DNA from 2 places in the Pseudomonas huanghezhanensis genome. Region 2 is predicted to be linked to the other one. Evidence: predicted binding sites of a transcription regulator. Region 2 holds the regulator's gene; the other holds the start of a gene.
What was found. Region 2 encodes FliA, which starts transcription of late flagellar genes. Its sites were predicted from a motif close to CTAAAGTTTNNNNNNNNNNNGCCGNTAA; they were not measured.
Positions count from the first base shown of each region.

Region 1: OYW20_RS19625 (flagellar protein MotY) is a predicted target of FliA. The motif match lies at 4,027-4,054, and genes of this name have one in related genera.

Region 1 covers NZ_CP113949.1:4,333,712-4,339,546, forward strand. The annotation lists gene OYW20_RS19610 (hypothetical protein) at 465-1,016, shown strand; gene OYW20_RS19615 (hypothetical protein) at 1,355-1,630, shown strand; gene OYW20_RS19620 (argininosuccinate synthase) at 1,719-2,936, opposite strand; gene OYW20_RS19625 (flagellar protein MotY) at 3,065-3,973, opposite strand; gene pyrC (dihydroorotase) at 4,121-5,164, shown strand; gene rnt (ribonuclease T) at 5,161-5,835, shown strand, end outside.
Region 2 covers NZ_CP113949.1:1,983,194-1,997,906, reverse strand. The annotation lists gene OYW20_RS08915 (chemotaxis protein CheW) at 1-316, opposite strand, end outside; gene OYW20_RS08910 (CheW domain-containing protein) at 389-1,330, opposite strand; gene OYW20_RS08905 (ParA family protein) at 1,445-2,233, opposite strand; gene motD (flagellar motor protein MotD) at 2,271-3,152, opposite strand; gene OYW20_RS08895 (flagellar motor protein) at 3,163-3,903, opposite strand; gene OYW20_RS08890 (protein-glutamate methylesterase/protein-glutamine glutaminase) at 3,903-5,099, opposite strand; gene OYW20_RS08885 (chemotaxis protein CheA) at 5,149-7,434, opposite strand; gene OYW20_RS08880 (protein phosphatase CheZ) at 7,556-8,344, opposite strand; gene OYW20_RS08875 (chemotaxis response regulator CheY) at 8,364-8,738, opposite strand; gene fliA (RNA polymerase sigma factor FliA) at 9,004-9,744, opposite strand; gene fleN (flagellar synthesis regulator FleN) at 9,741-10,574, opposite strand; gene flhF (flagellar biosynthesis protein FlhF) at 10,693-12,045, opposite strand; gene flhA (flagellar biosynthesis protein FlhA) at 12,057-14,186, opposite strand; gene OYW20_RS08850 (hypothetical protein) at 14,637-14,713, shown strand, end outside.

The DNA of each region.
Region 1 (5,835 bases), 2.3 Mb from region 2:
CAAAGCTAATAGCGATCAGGAATGAGATGTGTGATGGGTCGGCGGGAGCACTTAGCCAACATCCCTTGTTCAGAGCTGCCTTCGCCAAGTCTTGACGTAATACTAAATCGTTCTATAAATCCATAGCCAAGTTAGCAAATCGGAAAAAGACTACACATCCACACGATCTATTACACCTAACTGTAAGACTGGTTATCCCTCTCGAGTCAATCCAGATAAAATAGATTTTTTATCTTGCATATTTTATTACCAATGGTTATTTTTTTGTAAACTGATCCGGACTGATCAACCTTGCACAAACAACATGAGCTACCAGGTTAATACTAATCCGGAACAGCCTTGCTTAGTTTTTTTGCTGCAGTACCGGCGTATTCAATCCGTTAAGACGTTGACTTCGCTTTGCGCGCACACGCACGCCATGAGTCGTCTGCCGGGTCGACACCCTATTAAAAAAGGAATAAATTATGAACAAGAAAGTACGGACTTCACCATCGCCTAAAACTACCAGCTTGAAACTTGCAGCCGCTGTCCAGCTGTTCATGGACAAAGGTGGCGTGATCAATACGGTGCAAAACGGACAGTCAGGGGAAAGTTCTTCAGACTCCCATATGATTGAAATCCAGGAAACCGGGCCTGATGACGAGACGCTATATAGCGCCAAAGTGGAATTGCTCAGGGGGTTGGTTGCCAAAGGTGCAGGGGTCTCTGCCTTGCAATATTCATTGAGAATGAACAGGAAGGACATCAAACGGTTGGCGGCGGATAACGGGCTAACCATCCGCTGCAGCCAACCTGTAGGAGGCAACAGGCCCACAAGACAAAAAGAATCAGGTGCAGAAGACGATGTCGTTGCTGGCCATGCCATGCATTATTCAAGCTTGGGTTACTCAGCGCCCGAAATAGCACAACTGTTGAATCTGAGTGTCCGCGATGTCTGGAACATCGCCAAAGCGTACCGTATTGAATTCAAGCAGCCCAAGACGGCAGCGCCCGACGGCGAACCTTCGCAGGATTGACGTAGCACGGTCAGGCCCGACATTAGCAGTAGGAAAATACGACTAGCCCCCCTGTTGCACGCTGAAATCCAGAACCGGAATAAACGATAGCATAAGTGGGAAAAGACGACTCTCTGCCAAGTTTTTTTACTGCCACATAGAAGACCTTCACAAAGGTCTTGCGTTTAAAGGCCGCGCATAAAAAAAATCGAAAACCAGCGGCTGACTGTTGCCTCAGCCAATGTTTTTCCTTGAGATAAAAACGGCTAACGTTAGGTGAGAGGCTCGGCCATTAAGCATGAGCATCCCCTGACGCTGCATTTAATTAATGCTCGCTTATATTCAATAACGGAAAACCTATGTCACGACTAAAAGAGTTTCATGACCTTGAGCACGCACTCAAGATCCATATGGCACGGCTGGAAGCACTTAAAACCGAAACAGAACTAACTACCGAACTGGAGTTCGAGAAGAAGCTGACAGCGCTGATGAAGCGTTTCAATAAAGGCACCGAGGATGTCATAGAGATGCTCAGATGGCAACCAAGTGTCGTGAGCACTTCCGTCCACGAAGATAAACCAACGTATGCCGTTGACGTCGCGTTGCCGAAAAAGAAACCTGCAGCGAAACGTTAATTATCATTTCACTGATACTCAGGGATAAATATTTCCAGAGCCCATAAAAAAAGCAGCCTCAGTGGGCTGCTTTTCTCATCACCGCGAATCAGAACAGCTTGCGGTTCTTATTAGCCGCGATACGCATGCGCAGCGCATTGAGCTTGATGAAACCGGCAGCATCGGCCTGGTTGTAAGCGCCGCCGTCCTCTTCAAACGTCGCGATATTGGCATCGAACAGCGAGTCATCAGATTTACGGCCGGTCACGATCACGTTGCCCTTATACAGCTTCAAGCGCACGACACCATTCACGTGAGCCTGGGAGGCGTCGATCATCTGCTGCATCATCAAACGCTCAGGGCTCCACCAGTAGCCGGTGTAGATCATGCTGGCGTACTTGGGCATCAACTCGTCTTTGAGGTGAGCAACTTCACGGTCGAGGGTGATCGACTCGATGGCACGGTGGCCGCGCAGCATGATCGTGCCGCCTGGCGTCTCGTAGCAGCCGCGGGACTTCATACCCACATAGCGGTTTTCGACGATATCCAACCGGCCGATACCGTTCTCGCCGCCGATGCGGTTGAGGGTCGCGAGCACGGTCGCCGGGGTCATTTCAACGCCGTCCAGAGCAACGATGTCGCCGTTGCGGTAGGTCAGCTCAAGGTAAGTCGGGGTGTTGGGCGCGTCCTCTGGGGACTTGGTCCACCGCCACATGTCTTCTTCGTGCTCGGTCCAGGTGTCTTCCAGCACGCCGCCTTCATAAGAAATGTGCAGCAGGTTCGCATCCATCGAATACGGAGATTTTTTCTTGCCGTGGCGCTCGATTGGAATGGCGTGCTTCTCGGCGTAATCCATGAGCTTCTCGCGGGACAGCAGGTCCCACTCGCGCCATGGAGCAATGACTTTTACGCCCGGCTTGAGTGCATAAGCGCCCAGCTCGAAACGAACCTGGTCGTTGCCTTTGCCGGTGGCGCCGTGGGAAATGGCGTCGGCGCCGGTTTCATTGGCGATCTCGATCAGGCGCTTGGCGATCAGCGGACGAGCGATGGAAGTACCCAAGAGGTACTCGCCTTCATAGACAGTGTTGGCGCGAAACATCGGGAATACGAAATCGCGTACGAACTCTTCGCGCAGGTCGTCGATGTAGATTTCTTTGACGCCCATGGCTTGCGCCTTGGCGCGTGCAGGCTCGACTTCTTCGCCCTGACCGAGATCGGCAGTAAAAGTCACCACTTCGCAGTTGTAGGTATCCTGCAGCCACTTGAGGATTACCGAAGTATCCAGGCCCCCGGAATACGCGAGAACTACCTTGTTTACGTCCGCCATGCCTTTACTCCAACGCGTTGTACGGAAAACCGGCGATTCTACCGTTCCAGCACGTGGATTTACAGTGTCGCGACAGCTTGTGACGACGAAGCGACAAGTTATGTCGATTCAGCGACGCATTCAGGCCCTCAGGAAGTCGCGCCAGCAGTGCCTGCTGCGGCGACCGGCACGGGTTTGTTTTCCGGTGCTACGCGCTCCAGATGAACGTTCACGCGGCGGTTTCGTGCGCGATTGGCGTTGTTGGTATTGGGTACCAATGGATACCGCTCCCCGTGAAAACGCAAGGTCACCTGATCTTCGGGGATGCCATTGGCCTTCAAATAATCCATCACAGCCAGCGCTCGTCGACGCGACAGATCACGGTTAGTCAGGCGGTTGCCGCTGTTGTCCGAGTGGCCGTCCAGTTCAACGTGGTTAACCGTAGGGTCAGCCTTCATATACGCAACCATCACGTCCAGCTTCGCTTTGGCCGGTGCGTCAAGATCAATCCCGCCGCCAGGAAAACCAATTTCAGATTGCTTGACCTGTTCGAAGTTCATCGGCAGAAGCTTTGTAGTACATATCTGAAAATCGCTGAATGCTTTGCTGAACTTGACCGGCAGCAACCGAACCTCCATCGCGCCGCCGCCATCACGAGCAACGTGTCGGATCACCGGGCTGCGCCCGTCCATCAAACCGCTGATTAAACGGCCTGCCTGGGCTTGAGATGTGTTGAAGGGAATTTGCCCGTTCACCACCTTCACGGCACCGAGATTCAAATCCCCCCTGCCCGGCTGCCAAGGCGCAGCCGCTGCGAGCAAGGTGGCAGAGCCCGCCCCCAGCCCGTAGCCGGTAGACTTTAGCCTGAACGTCGCTTGCTCTCCCGCCCGTCGCACGAACTCGCCCGCACCAAAGTCGGTAATCGGCTGAGTCAGACGGCATTCGAACTGATCGCCTTCTACCTTCCACTCGATGTTCTCCAGACGCGTCTGGAAAGTGAGAGCCATGGCCGGCAAGCTGACAAACACGCTGAGCAGGGCTAGATATCGCTGGCGCACGGGAGGCTCCACAAAGATTTTTCCGCATTACAAAATTTATTGCTTACACGTCGCTATCGGTTACTTCCTACAAAACTTGATAGCGAGTGCCTGGAGGAGTCTTTTCCGGTAGCATTCCCAGCGAGTTTGACCCGCCTGGAATTCCCAATGTCCGACCGCCTGACCCTCCTGCGCCCCGACGACTGGCACATCCATCTTCGTGATGGCGCTGTTTTGCCTCACACCGTCGCGGACGTCGCGCGCACTTTTAGTCGCGCAATCATCATGCCCAATCTGGTCCCTCCGGTACGCAACGCCGAGGAAGCCGACGCCTACCGTCAGCGTATCCTTGCCGCACGCCCCGCCGGCAGCCTTTTTGAACCACTGATGGTTCTCTACCTGACTGACCTGACCCAGCCCGAAGACATCCGCGCCGCCAAGGCAAGTGGTTTCGTGCACGCTGCCAAGCTGTACCCGGCCGGTGCAACCACCAATTCGGATTCTGGTGTGACCAGCATCGACAAGATTCTGCCAACGCTGGAGACCATGGCTGAAGTAGGTATGCCGTTGTTGGTCCACGGCGAAGTCACACGCAGCGACATCGACGTATTCGACCGCGAAAAGATCTTTATCGACGAGCATCTGCGCCGGGTCGTGGAGCTTTTGCCAACGCTTAAAGTGGTGTTCGAACACATCACCACCGCCGAGGCCGTGCAGTTCGTGAACGAGGCCTCTGCCAATGTGGCAGCAACGATTACGGCCCATCACTTGCTGTACAACCGCAACCATATGCTGGTTGGGGGCATTCGCCCGCACTTCTACTGCCTGCCTATCCTCAAGCGCAACACGCATCAAGTCGCCCTGCTGGACGCAGCAACCAGCGACAGCAGCAAGTTTTTTCTGGGTACGGACTCCGCGCCACACGCCCAGCACGCAAAAGAAGCTGCGTGCGGATGTGCGGGCTGCTACACAGCCTTTGCCGCAATCGAGCTGTATGCAGAAGCGTTCGAGCAACGTAATGCGCTGGACAAGCTGGAAGGCTTTGCCAGTCGCAACGGTCCGGCGTTCTACGGGCTACCGGTCAACAGTGACACCATTACCCTGATTCGTGACGAGTGGACTGCGCCAACCAGCCTGCCATTCGGCGAGCTTTCTGTTATCCCGCTGCGCGCCGGTGAAAAACTGCGCTGGCGCCTGGAGAAAAACGCGTGAGTGAAGACCAATACGACGACGAACAGGAAGGTTCTGGCGGCGGTACCGGCTCCAGGCATCCAATGGCAGCGCGTTTTCGCGGCTACCTGCCCGTCGTTGTCGATGTAGAAACCGGCGGTTTCAACTCTGCGACAGATGCACTGCTGGAAATTGCTGCTGTCACGATCGGCATGGACGAAAAGGGTTTTGTGTTCCCCGAACACACCTACTTCTTCCGGGTCGAGCCGTTCGTAGGCGCCAACATCGAAGCAGCTGCACTCGAGTTCACGGGGATCAAGCTCGATCATCCGCTGAGAATGGCCGTGAGCGAAGAAACTGCGCTCACCGACATTTTCCGTGGCGTGCGCAAGGCGTTGAAGGCCAATGGCTGCAAACGCGCGATTCTGGTAGGCCACAACGCCAGTTTCGACTTGGGCTTTTTGAACGCCGCTGTTGCCCGAATGGACATGAAGCGCAATCCGTTTCATCCGTTCTCAAGCTTCGACACGGCGACACTGGCCGGACTGGCGTACGGGCAGACCGTGCTTGCCAAAGCCTGCCAGACCGCTGACATCGATTTCGACGGTCGTGAGGCTCACTCCGCCCGGTATGACACCGAGAAAACCGCTGAGCTGTTCTGCGGGATCGTTAACCGCTGGAAAGAAATGGGCGGCTGGGAAGACTTTCACGAT
Region 2 (14,713 bases):
CCACTTCGGCAACGCTGTCGACCATGATCCCGACCACTTGCTTGTCGGCCTCGATGATCACGATACGCGTGTTGTCGCTGACTTCAACAGGAGACAGACCAAAGCGCTGACGGGTGTCGATGACCGTCACCACATTGCCGCGCAGGTTGATGATACCCAGCACGTAGCTCGGCGCACCCGGGACCGGCGCGATCTCCGTATAACGCAGCACTTCCTGAACCTGCATCACGTTGATGCCGTAGGACTCGTTGTCCAGGCGGAAAGTGACCCACTGCAGAATCGGATCTTCGGAACCCTGTGCTGACGACTTCTTCATAACCCCAACCCCTTGCCTATTGTGCTGTGAGGACGGCGTTGCGTACGCCGACCTGTGTTTATTTGATGATTTTTACTTGAGAGTCTGCACTTGCTTGACCGCACCGCTGGCGATCAATTCTGCCAACTCGGAAACATCCAGTAGCGCGCACATGTGCTCGATCACCGTGCCCGCAAGCCAGGGACGCTGGCCGCGGTGTGAGCGCCATTTGATCTCCTCCGGGTCCAGACGCAGCGAACGGCTGACTGAATGCACCGCCAGCCCCCACTCGTAACCCTGAACCGAAATCACGTATTGAAGCCCCTGACGAAAATCGTCGCGGTAGCGGTCCGGCATGATCCAGCGCGCCGTGTCGAGCACCTTCAGATTGCCGGCCTGGCTGGGCAGAATCCCCAAAAACCAGTCAGGCTGACCGAACAGCGGCGTTAACTCATGGCCGGCCAACGGGTAAATGGAACCCAGGCACACCAGCGGCACCGCCAACGTCAATCCGGCGACGTCGAACAGCAGGCATTCAAACGGCTCCTCGGCCCAGTCCGGGCGCGCATCTGGCCTCGGCGGTGGCGTCGGGTTGCGCTGCGAGGGCAGATGAACCTCAACCACCGGCTCTACCAGCGCAATACTTGGCGCCACCGGCTTGATGTCTGGAACGAAAGCCTCGATGTCCGGAATCGCAGGCACCGTGATCGGCGGACTGATGATTACCGGCGCTTCTGCAACACGAGCGATGACCGGCGCGACGACCGTAACGGGCCGCCTGACCGGCACAGCATCCGCCATCAACACGCCTGCCATTACCGGTGCAGGGGTTGCCGCCGCGATGGCAACGGCCACCGGCTTGGCGAGTGCACGCAAACGCGCGTCGTGTGCTTGTTCTTCGCGCACGGCGGCTTCGAAATCGTCAACTTCTGCCGGCTCGGCCAGCAATTCCTCGGTCGCTTCCTGAAGCAACGCATCCAGGTAAGTCTGCAGCGCCAGTTGCGGTCGTGATGCGATGTCCAGGGGGCGGTTCATAGTGGAGCCCGAAAATAAGTGATGCGATTGCCGCCTGAAGTGTTTATCGGCCGAACTGCCAGCGGACTTGAATGCGTCAGCATGCGGCACGGCAATAAGTGATAAGCGGCCACGTCACGCCACCTGCCCGACAAGTTGTTCGGTCAGCATGTGCTTGAGCAACGCACGGTAAGCCAGCACGCCACGACTTTTGTTGTCGAACTGTGAAGGCGTCATGCCTGCGCGGCTGGCGTCACGCAGGCGCGTGTCGACCGGGATATAAGCATTCCAGACGTGTTCCGGAAAGCTGTCGCGCAGCTGCCTGAGGGTACTCATCGAGGCCTGGGTGCGGCGGTCGAACAAAGTCGGGACAATCGTGTATGGCAGCGGCACTTTGCGCGAGCGGTTGATCATCGCCAGCGTATTGACCATGCGCTCAAGGCCTTTAACGGCCAGAAATTCTGTCTGCACCGGGATCGCCAACTGCTGGCTGGCCGCCAGCGCATTGACCATCAGCACGCCAAGCAATGGCGGGCTGTCTATGATCGCGTAATCAAAATCCTGCCACAGCTGCGCCAGACTTTTGGCAATCACCAGGCCGAGCCCGCTCTGTCCTGGCGATTGACGCTCAAGGGTGGCCAGTGCGGTGCTCGAAGGCAGGAGCGAAATACGCTGATCGCTGGTCGGCAGCAGCAATTGACCGGGCAAGCCGTCAGGCACCACGCCCTTGTGCAAAAACAGATCGAAACAGCTGTGCTCCAGCTCATCGGGGTTATGACCGAAGTAGCTGGTCATCGAGCCATGCGGGTCTAGGTCTACAACGACCACGCGCTTGCCCGACTCAGCCAGTAGACCGGCTAACGCGATTGCAGTGGTGGTCTTACCGACTCCACCTTTCTGATTGGCAACTGCCCACACTCTCATGTTTCGTTTTTCCCCCCGGCCGTGCGACCAGGACTGACTATGGGGCGGATGACGAAGATTTGACGCCTTGCGCCGGCTTGGCTGGTGCTGGTGCAGTTTGTGTGCCAGCACGACGCAATGCCGCGTCGGGTTTTGCATTGGCCGCAGTGCCTGAACCGGTCAGGCTGCGACGCACGTCCAGATTGCGTGAAATCACCAGCACCACGCGACGATTCCGGCCGCGGCCATCAGCCGTAGCGTTCGAGGCCAACGGTTGGAATTCGCCATACCCCACCGACGCCAGACGCGCTGGATTGATGCCATCCATTGCCAGCATGCGCACGATGCTCGAGGAGCGGGCCGAGGACAATTCCCAGTTACTCGGAAACTGGCCCGTGTTGATGGGCTGATTGTCCGTAAACCCTTCGACGTGGATCGGGTTGTCGAACGGCTTGACGATCTTTGCCACTTTATCGATCAGGTCGAAGGCCTGATCACTGGGCATCGCGTCGCCGCTGCCGAACAGCAGACTGGAGTTGAGTTCGATCTCGATCCACAGCTCATTACCGCGCACGGTCATCTGCTTGGAGGCGATCAAATCGCCGAACGCCGCGTTGACGTCATCGGCAATGGACTTCAATGGATCCTGAGCGCCCTGCCCCAGCGCGGCATCCGTCTGCTCGCTGTCGATCACCAGTGGATCGGCCGGAGTGACGGTCCGCGGCTTCTGCTCGCCAATGGGGATCGGCTTGACGCTGCGCTCAGGCTCGTTGAACACCCCGACCAACGCTTCGGAGAGCAATTTATACTTGCCTTCGTTGAGTGAAGAAATCGAGTACATGACCACGAAAAACGCGAACAGCAAGGTGATGAAATCCGCGTAGGACACCAGCCAGCGTTCGTGATTTTCGTGCTCTTCGTGACGCCTGCGTCGGGCCATGGTCAGTTGATCACTCCATGAAGCCCTGAAGCTTCAATTCGATTGACCGCGGGTTCTCGCCTTCGGCAATCGACAGCAAACCTTCCAGCAGCATTTCGCGATAACGCGATTGACGCACAGCCACGGACTTGAGCTTGTTGGCCACCGGCAGCAGGATCAGGTTGGCCAAGGCCACGCCGTAAATGGTCGCCACAAATGCGACGGCGATTCCGCTGCCCAACTGATTGGGATCGGCAAGATTACCCATCACGTGAATCAGCCCCATCACCGCACCGATGATGCCCACGGTCGGCGCATAGCCGCCCATGCTTTCGTAGACTTTGGCGGCCTGGATATCGCGGGTTTCCTGGGTGATGAAATCCACCTCGAGAATGCCGCGAATGGTTTCCGGTTCAACGCCATCGACCAGCAACTGCAGGCCTTTTCGCGAGTAGGGATCGGGTTCGGAGTCGGCCACCGACTCAAGACCGAGCAGGCCTTCCTTGCGCGCGGTCAGGCTCCAGTTGATCACGCGATCAATACCGCCCGCCATGTCGATGCGGGGCGGAAACAGAATCCACAAAAAGATCTGGATCGCTCGCTTGAACGCGCTCATGGGCGTCTGCAAAAGGCACGCCGCGAGGGTGCCGCCAAGCACGATCAACGCTGCCGGGCCGTTGAGCAAGGCGCCCAGATGCCCACCTTCGAGAAAATTACCGCCGATAATCGCAACGAACGCGAGGATGATCCCGATCAGGCTCAACACATCCATCAGATGCACGCCTCGACGAGGTGGCGTCCGATGTCATCGAGGCTGTAGACCGCGTCCGCCAGATTGGCTTTGACGATGGCCATCGGCATGCCGTAAATCACGCAACTGGCCTCGTCTTGCGCCCAGATGTGGCTGCCGCCCTGCTTGAGCAGACGCGCACCTTCACGCCCGTCGGCGCCCATTCCGGTCAACACCACGGCCAGCACTTTGTCGCCGTAGGATTTGGCGGCAGAGCCGAAGGTGATGTCCACGCACGGCTTGTAATTGAGGCGCTCGTCGCCCGGCAGGATTTTCACCGCGCCACGTCCATCCACCATCATCTGTTTGCCGCCGGGTGCCAACAAGGCCAGGCCGGGACGCAGCACGTCTCCGTCTTCGGCTTCCTTGACGCTGATGCGGCACAGCTTGTCCAGACGCTCGGCGAACGCCTTGGTGAAGGCGGCGGGCATGTGCTGAATCAACACGATGGGCGCTGGAAAGTTGGCCGGCAATTGTGTCAGCACGCGCTGCAATGCAACCGGGCCGCCTGTGGACGTGCCAATCGCAACCAGTTTGTAGGCTTTGCGTTTGGGTGCCGGTGACGATGGCGCGTGCGAGGCGGTTGAATGACTGGCGCTGTGGCTGGACGCATGACTAGGCGCAGAAGCCGCAGCACGCGGCGCTGGCGCAGGGCGTGGGGTAACGGGCGAGTTGTGCAGCGCGCTGCTCGCAGACGCTGAACTGGAACTGGAACTGGAAGGCGATGGCGCGTGAGCCGGCGTCGGCGTCGGCGTGCTGCCGTAGCTGGAAGAACGACGGTTGCTCCGGGAAATGGTGTGGACCTTTTCACAGAGCATCTGCTTGACCTTTTCGGGGTTGCGCGAGATGTCTTCGAAATTTTTCGGCAGAAAATCAACCGCGCCAGCATCGAGCGCGTCGAGGGTCACGCGGGCGCCTTCGTGCGTCAGCGAGGAGAACATCAGTACCGCCGTCGGGCAGCGCTGCATGATGTGCCGAACCGCCGTAATGCCATCCATCATCGGCATTTCGTAGTCCATGGTAATCACATCAGGCTTGAGAGCCAGAGCTTGCTCAATGGCTTCCTTGCCATTGGTTGCAGTGCCAACTACTTGAATCGTGGGATCTGAAGAGAGAATTTCCGAGACGCGGCGACGGAAAAACCCTGAATCGTCGACCACCAAGACCTTGACTGCCATAAACACTCCATAGAGCGAAACGGGCCTGAAGCGGCCCGCTCACCTAGAATCAGATACGCCGTGCGGCGTAACGCTTGAGCATGCTCGGTACGTCAAGGATCAACGCAATGCGGCCATCACCTGTGATGGTGGCGCCCGACATACCCGGCGTACCCTGCAACATCTTGCCCAGCGGCTTGATCACCACCTCTTCCTGGCCCACCAGTTGATCGACGACAAAGCCGATGCGCTGGGTGCCAACCGTAAGAATCACCACGTGGCCTTCGTGCTGCTCTTCGTGAGCAGCGGAGCTGACCAGCCAGCGCTTGAGGTAGAACAGCGGCAGTGCCTTGTCCCGAACGATCACCACTTCCTGGCCATCGACGACATTGGTGGTCGACAGGTTGAGGTGGAAGATTTCATTGACGTTGACCAGCGGGAACGCAAACGCCTGGTTGCCCAGCATCACCATCAGCGTCGGCATGATCGCGAGCGTCAGCGGCACCTTGATGACGATCTTCGAGCCCTGTCCTTTGGTCGAGTAGATATTGATCGAGCCATTGAGCTGGGAAATCTTGGTTTTCACCACGTCCATGCCCACACCACGGCCCGACACGTCGGAAATCTCGGTCTTGGTCGAGAAGCCCGGCGCGAAGATCAGGTTGTAGCAGTCGCTGTCGCTCAGTCGGTCGGCGGCGTCTTTGTCCATCACGCCACGCTTGACGGCGATTGCGCGCAGTACTACCGGGTCCATGCCCTTGCCGTCATCGGAAATCGACAACAGGATGTGGTCGCCTTCCTGCTCCGCCGAGAGCACCACGCGACCGCCACGGGACTTGCCCGACGCCTCGCGCTCTTCCGGCAATTCAATGCCGTGGTCCACGGCGTTACGCACCAAGTGGACCAGCGGATCGGCCAGCGCCTCGACCAGGTTTTTGTCCAGGTCGGTTTCTTCGCCTACAAGTTCCAGGTTGATTTCTTTCTTCAACTGCCGCGCCAGATCGCGGACCAGTCGAGGGAAGCGGCCGAAGACTTTCTTGATCGGCTGCATCCGGGTCTTCATCACCGCGGTTTGCAGGTCAGCCGTCACCACGTCCAGATTGGACACAGCTTTGGACATAGCTTCATCAGCGCTGTTGGCACCCAGGCGCACCAGGCGGTTACGCACCAGCACCAGTTCGCCGACCATGTTCATGATTTCGTCCAGCCGTGCGGTGTCAACGCGCACGGTGGTTTCTGCTTCAGACGGACCAGGCTTCTCGGAAGCCGGCGCGGCTGCTTTGACCGGCGCGGGGGCAGGCTTGGCAACTGGGGCGGCAGCCGCCGCTTTGGCCGGTTCGGCCTTGGCAGGCTCGGCTTTCGCCGGCTCAGGTTTCTTGACAGGCGCAGCGGTGGCGGCAGCTGTCGCTACCGCTGGCTCGAACTTGCCTTTGCCGTGCAATTGGTCCAGCAGGTCTTCGAATTCGTTATCGCTGATTTCGTCCGACGGCTTGCCACTTGACGACGCAGCCGGAGCAGCGGGCTTGGCAAGTGCGGCAGGCGTTGCAGCGGCTGGCGGGGTATTGGCGCCCGCGTCAGCTGAAAACGTACCTTTGCCATGCAGTTGATCGAGCAGCGATTCGAATTCATCGTCGGTGATTTCATCGGAAGACTTGCTGACCACCGGTGCAGCAGGCGCCGGGGTTGCAACAGCATCCACCGCGAACTGACCTTTGCCATGCAGTTGATCAAGCAGCGACTCGAACTCGGCGTCCGTGATGTCATCGCTTGAACCGGCAGCAGGGGCAGAAGCCGCCACCACCGGCGTTACCGGCGCTGCACTGAGTGTCGGGGCACCGGCCGCCTGGGCCTTGACCGCATTCAGCGAGTCCAGCAGTTGTTCGAATTCGTCGTCAGTGATGTCATCGGATGGCGCTTCAGCCACTGGTTCGACCTCAACCGGAGCGGCCGCGACTTCATCGGCAGAAGCAGGCTCTGCCAGACGTGCCAGCGCTGCCAGCAGCTCTGGCGTTGCCGGGGTGACTTGAGTGCGCTCACGCACTTCACCGAACATACTGTTGACGGCGTCAAGCGCTTCAAGGACCACGTCCATGAGTTCGGCGTCCACTCGACGCTCGCCTTTGCGCAAGATGTCGAAGACGTTTTCGGCGATGTGGCAGCATTCAACCAGCTCATTGAGTTGGAGGAAGCCAGCGCCCCCTTTTACAGTGTGGAAACCGCGAAAAATTGCATTGAGCAGGTCCGCATCGTCCGGTCGGCTTTCCAGCTCGACCAACTGCTCTGACAACAGCTCGAGAATCTCGCCGGCCTCTACCAGAAAATCCTGAAGGATTTCTTCATCGGCGCCGAAGCTCATTGGGGGGGTGCTCCTAAAATTAACCGTCAACCGATCCAGGTCTTGCGCTGAGTCGCCAGTGGCAGAGCCTGATGCGGTCAAACAACACGCAGCAGGCTCATAACCTCTTCTTACTGAGAACCTAGAAACCCAGGCTGGATAGCAGATCGTCTACATCATCCTGACCGGATACGACGTCTTCACGTTTATCGGCATGAATCTGCGGACCTTCACCCTTGGAATGAAGTTTTTCTTGTTCTTTTTCCTGACGGAACACTTCCTGGTCATGTTCGATGCCGGCAAAGCGATCGACCTGACTGGCCATGAGCACCAGCTTGAGCAGATTGCTCTCCACTTCGGTCACCAACTGGGTGACGCGCTTGATCACCTGACCAGTGAGATCCTGGTAATCCTGGGCCAGCAAAATGTCGTTGAGGTGGCCGGCGACTTCATGGGTCTCCGTCTCGCTGCGCGTCAGGAAAACATCGACACGTCGCGCCAGATCACGAAATTCATCGGCACTGATCTCGCGACGCATGAAGCGCCCCCAGTCGACGCTCAATGCTTTTGCGTCAGCCGTGAGTCCGTGCATCAGCGGGGTGCTTTGCTCGACCAGATCCATCGTGCGGTTGGCAGCGTTCTCAGTCAGCCTGACCACGTAACCAAGACGTTCGGTGGCATCAGTGATCTGCGAGACTTCCTCGGCTTGCGGCATGTGCGGGTCAATCTGGAAATTGACGATTGCACTGTGCAGCTCGCGCGTCAGCTTGCCGACTTCCTGATACAGGCCTCGGTCGCGGGTCTGGTTAAGCTCATGGATAAGTTGCACGGCTTCGCCGAATTTGCCTTTTTCAAGGCTCTCGACCAGCTCCTGTGCGTGTTTCTTCAGGGTCGACTCAAAGTCACCCATTGACGAATCTTTGGAATCCATAGCGCCCTCGCAGCGAACATCAGCTATTGACGCGCTCGAATATCTTCTCGATTTTTTCTTTCAGAACTTGCGCCGTGAAAGGCTTGACCACATATCCGTTAACGCCTGCCTGAGCAGCTTCGATGATCTGCTCACGCTTGGCTTCAGCGGTGACCATCAATACCGGCAGACTGCGCAGACGCTCATCGGCACGCACCTGACGCAACAAGTCGATACCGGACATGCCAGGCATGTTCCAGTCAGTGACCAGAAAGTCAAAGGAGCCGCTTTGCAGCATGGGCAATGCGGTCATGCCGTCATCCGCTTCGGCCGTGTTGGTGAACCCAAGGTCACGCAACAGGTTTTTTATGATCCGCCGCATCGTTGAGAAGTCATCAACGATGAGGATTTTCATGTTCTTGTCCAATTCGACCTCCAAGCAGTCTTTAACGCGTCCAGCACCTGGACGCGCGTTCAATCAAAACCGGCACAGTTCCTTGACCGGGCTGTACGAAACGACGACGGGCTTGGCAAATCAACAGACGTGAAGTACGGCGCGACGCACGCGATATGCGCCTGTGCTGACCGGCTCCAGCCTTGTCTCTCTTGTTTCCCACGAACGCTCTGCACAGCCGGCTTTACAGGCAACACGGACCCAAAAAGGTCCGCCGCGTTGCCTGTCAACGCGCTCGCCACTCTCCCAAACGCCCTCGCAAACGAGCTGCGCACTGGCTATGTAACTGACTGACACGCGATTCGCTGACCCCCAGGACCTCACCGATTTCCTTGAGGTTCAGCTCTTCGTCGTAGTACAGCGCCAACACCAGCCGTTCACGCTCTGGCAGGTTGGCAATGGCATCGGCCAACGCGCTCTGGAAACGCTCGTCTTCCAGATCACGCGACGGCTCGAGCGACTGGCTTGCGCCGTCCTCGTGCAGCCCTTCATGTTCGCCGTCCTGCAGGAGGTCGTCGAAACTGAACAATCGGCTGCCCAAGGTATCGTTCAAAATCCCGTAATAATCATCGAGACTCAATTGGAGTTCGGCCGCAACCTCGTGATCTTTAGCATCACGACCTGTTTTTGCTTCAATTGCCCGAATCGCGTCACTGACCATGCGCGTATTGCGATGCACCGAACGCGGCGCCCAGTCACCTTTGCGCACTTCGTCGAGCATCGCGCCGCGGATACGAATCCCGGCGTAGGTCTCAAAACTCGCGCCTTTGGTGGAGTCGTACTTGGTCGAGACTTCGAGCAGACCGATCATGCCGGCCTGGATCAGATCTTCGACCTGCACGCTGGCTGGCAGACGCGCCAGCAAGTGGTAGGCGATCCGCTTGACCAGAGGCGCGTAGCGCTCGATCAGCTCGTATTGGGAATCACGGGATGATTTGCTGTACATGCGATACCCACTTGCTGTCATGACACAGGCCCCGCGCTGGTTTGATGCACCAGACGTTCGACGAAAAATTCCAGATGCCCGCGCGGATTGGCCGGCAACGGCCAGGTGTCCACCTTCTGCGCAATGGCTTTGAACGCCAGTGAGCATTTGGAGCGCGGGAACGCCTCATACACCGCACGCTGCTTCTGCACAGCCTTGCGTACGCACTCGTCGTAAGGCACGGCGCCGACGTACTGCAAAGCAACGTCGAGGAAGCGGTCCGTGACCTTGGTCAGCTTGGCGAACAGGTTGCGGCCTTCCTGCGGGCTTTGCGCCATGTTGGCCAGCACGCGGAAACGGTTCATGCCGTGGTCGCGGTTGAGCAATTTGATCAGCGCGTAGGCATCGGTGATCGAAGTCGGCTCGTCACACACTACCAGCAATACTTCCTGGGCTGCGCGTACGAAGCTGACCACCGACTCGCCAATCCCGGCAGCGGTGTCGATCACCAGCACGTCGAGGTTGTCGCCGATGTCGCTGAAAGCCTGAATCAAGCCGGCGTGTTGCGCAGGCGTCAGGTGAACCATGCTCTGCGTGCCCGACGCCGCCGGTACGATGCGGATGCCGCCCGGGCCTTGCAGCAGGACGTCACGCAGCTCGCACCGGCCTTCGATGACATCGGCCAGGGTGCGTTTAGGGGTAAGACCCAGTAGAACGTCAACGTTGGCCAGACCCAGATCGGCGTCCATCAACATGACGCGGCGACCAAGCTCGGCCAGTGCCAGTGAGAGGTTCACCGACACGTTCGTCTTGCCTACGCCGCCTTTACCACCGGTCACTGCGATAACCTGTACGGGATGCATGCTGCCCATGTTAATTGTTTACCTTGTCTTGCTTAGACCTAAGCCACATGTCGGGCTGCACGTTCGTTGTTTGAACAATGCCTGGCAGACCATCTAGGTGGGTGTATTCCAGTGTCATATTCTTCACCTAACCCACACGCTTGCCTGGGTTGTGATAAAGATCCGCAAACATATCAGCCATTGCTTCCTCGCTCGGCTCCTCCTGCATCTGCACGCTGACCGCTCGACTCACCAACTGGTGCCGGCGCGGCAAATGCAGATCATCCGGTATCCGTGGACCATCGGTGAGATAGGCCACAGGCAACTCGTGACTGATCGCCAGGCTCAACACCTCTCCGAGGCTGGCGGTTTCGTCGAGCTTGGTCAGGATGCACCCGGACAGGCCGCAACGCTTGTAACTGTGATACGCCGCCGTCAGCACCTGCTTCTGGCTGGTGGTGGCGAGTACCAGATAATTGCGCGACTTGATGCCACGCCCTGCAAGGCTTTCGAGCTGCATGCGCAGTGCTGGATCGCTGGCTTGCAGGCCTGCGGTGTCGATCAGCACCACGCGTTTGCGCAGCAGCGGCTCCAGCGCCTGAGCCAGTGACTGGCCCGGATCGACGTGGGTTACCGGAACATTCAAGATGCGTCCCAGAGTCTTGAGTTGCTCCTGGGCGCCGATACGAAAACTGTCCATGCTCACCAGCGCGATGTTCTGCGAGCCGTATTTGAGTACGTAGCGGGCCGCGAGCTTGGCCAGCGTGGTGGTCTTGCCCATGCCGGCAGGACCGACCATGGCAATCACACCGCCCTCTTCCAGAGGCTCTATCTCGGGGGTCGCGATCATACGGGCCAGATGCGCCAGAAGCATGCGCCAGGCGTGCTGCTGATCGTCGGTGTTGGGCACCATCGCCAGCAGGTCGCGAGACAACGGGCCGGACAGACCGACGCGTTGCAGGCGACGCCACAGATTGGCCTGCGACGGGCGACTGCCTTGCAGCTGATTCCATGCCAGTGAGCCCAGCTGTACTTCCAGCAACTCGCGCAGGCCATTCAATTCAGAACGCATCGATTCATAGGCGCGCTGACCGACCGCAGGCTCGCTCACGGCAGCGCGCTCTGCACGCTCAGCGGCGATGGCCGCGTGTACCGAAGGGCGGAACGGCTCGTCCAGCGTAGGCTCGATGTGTTTGTCGTCAGCGCTCAGCGGCAAGCCGGCGAACAGTTGGCGATTAACCGAAGCGTCCACTTCGCCACCGCCGCCCAGCTCAGCTTGAGCCGACACGATGCGCGACTGTGTCTTACGCAGTTCGTCTTCAAGTTCGATGTTCGGCACGCGCGGCGCCAGGGCCGACAGCTTGTAATCCAGCGCGGCAGTCAGTTCCACGCCACCTGCAATCCGCCGGTTACCGATGATGGCCGCCTCGGCGCCCAATTCATCACGAACCAGTTTCATGGCTTGTCGCATATCGGCGGCGAAAAAACGCTTAACTTGCATGACTCACTACCTCAGCCGTTCGGCCCGACAGTCGCTACGATGGTGACTTGCTTGTTGTCAGGAATTTCCTGATACGCCAACACATGCATGTTCGGTACTGCCAGGCGTCCAAAGCGGGACAACATGGCGCGAACCGGACCTGCAACCAGCAAGATCACGGGTTGCCCTTGCATCTCCTGACGCTGTGCTGCTTCGATCAACGAGCGTTGCAGCTTTTCAGCCATGCTCGGTTCGAGCAGAACGCCTTCTTCCTGACCCTGACCTGCCTTCTGAAGACTATTGAGCAATATCTGTTCCAACCTTGGCTCAAGCGTGATAACAGGCAGCTCCGGCTCAATGCCCACAATGCTTTGGACGATTGCGCGGGACAATCCGACCCGCACTGCGGCCACCAACGCGGCGGTATCTTGACTCCGCGCAGCGTTGTTGGCGATGGCTTCCGCGATGCTGCGAATGTCGCGCACCGGCACTTGTTCGGCGAGCAACGCCTGCAACACTTTGAGCAGCGCAGACAACGAAAGAATACCGGGGACCAGTTCCTCAGCCAGCTTGGGCGAGCCCTTGGCCAGCAACTGCATCAATTGCTGCACTTCTTCGTGGCCGATCAGCTCATGAGAGTGCTTGTAGAGAATCTGGTTCAAGTGGGTCGCCACCACAGTGCTGGCATCGACCACGGTGTAGCCGAGCGATTGCGCCTGGGCACGCTGGCTGATTTCGATCCAGACCGCTTCCAGGCCAAACGCCGGGTCTTTGGCGTTGATACCGTTGAGGCTGCCGAACACCTGACCGGGGTTGATCGCCAGTTCGCGGTCCGGGTAAATCTCGGCTTCGGCCAGGGTCACGCCCATCAGTGTCAAGCGGTAGGCGCTGGGCGCCAGATCCAGGTTGTCGCGGATGTGAACGGTGGGCATCAGGAAGCCCAACTCCTGGGAGAGCTTCTTGCGCACACCCTTGATCCGCGCCAGCAGCTGACCACCCTGATTGCGGTCCACCAGCGGGATCAGGCGATAGCCCACTTCCAGGCCGATCATGTCGATGGGTGTGACGTCGTCCCAGCCCAGCTCTTTGGATTCCTGAGAACGGGTTGGCGATGGCAGCAGGTCCTGTTGACGCTTGACCTCCTGCAGGGCCATGACTTTGACCTGATCCTGTTTCTTCCACAGCAGATACGCGGCACCGGCCGCCACCAGCCCAAGGCTGATGAACGAGAAGTGCGGCATGCCCGGCACCAGACCCATGACGATCATGATGCCCGCCGAAACAGCCAGCGCCTTGGGCGTGCTGAACATCTGGCGATTGATCAGCTTGCCCATTTCTTCCGAACCGGAAGCACGGGTCACCATGATCGCAGCGGCGGTGGACAGCAACAGTGATGGCAGTTGCGCCACCAAACCGTCACCGATGGTCAGCAGTGCGTAAACCTTGCCGGCGTCGGCGAAGGTCATGTTGTGCTGGAAGATACCGACGAGCACACCGCCGATGAGGTTAATGAACAAAATCAGCAAACCGGCGATGGCGTCACCGCGCACGAACTTGCTGGCACCGTCCATGGAACCGTAGAACTCGGCTTCCTGGGCGACTTCCAGACGACGGGCCTTGGCCTGTGGCTGATCGATCAGACCCGCGTTGAGGTCGGCGTCGATCGCCATCTGTTTGCCAGGCATCGCATCGAGGGTGAAACGCGCGCTCACCTCGGAGATACGGCCGGCACCTTTGGTCACTACCACGAAGTTGATGATCATCAGGATCGCAAACACCACGATACCCACCACGTAGTTACCGCCAATCACCACCTCACCGAAGGCCTGGATCACCTTACCGGCAGCGGCGTGGCCGTCTTGACCGTGGAGCATGACGACACGTGTAGACGCGACGTTGAGTGCCAGGCGCAGCAGCGTGGCGACCAGCAGGATGGTCGGGAATACCGAGAAGTCCAGGGGCCGCAGTGCGTACACGCAGACCAGCAGGACGACGATGGACAGGGCGATGTTGAACGTGAAGAACACGTCCAGCAGGAACGGCGGCATGGGCAACATCATCATTGCCAGCATGACCAACAGCAGCAATGGCACACCCAACTGCCCACGGCCTAGACCGGACAGGTTGCTGCGGGCACTGCTGAGTAATTGAGAGCGATCCACCGATTTTGTACCTGCGCGCTAAACCAAACTTTTGACGCCTTGAGGCGACTTAACGGAGATATTGCAAAAAGGGGTCCAACTCTTGGCGTCGTAAAAAAATATCAGAGTGCTAGCATCAAGAAATGGGGATTACTGCACAATGCGGGGTCTTGGCCGCATTCCTCATCGGCGGGACTTCGAAATCTGTAGATGCGAATTCATTCGCAAGATGCAGGCAAAGCAAACTGCTCCTCCGGGCAGAATCAAAATCCCGCGAACACCGCAACCTCCCCGCGAACGCCGCTAAACCCTGTAGGAGCGCACGAGCAGCGCGAGGCCGCGATGGGCTGCGTAGGAATACGGCGAGCTCAAAGTGGGATTGTTCTGAATTTACTGAAACCGTGCCCCTACTCATCGTAAGCCGTGCCCCTTTCCTTATCCTCCCGCCTCGCTTACTTCAAGGGCAGGAAGATGGCATCCGGTATCAAACCTTACGTACGCATCAATGACCGAATGCAGCGCTATGCAACGCTCAAGGTACGGGTAGG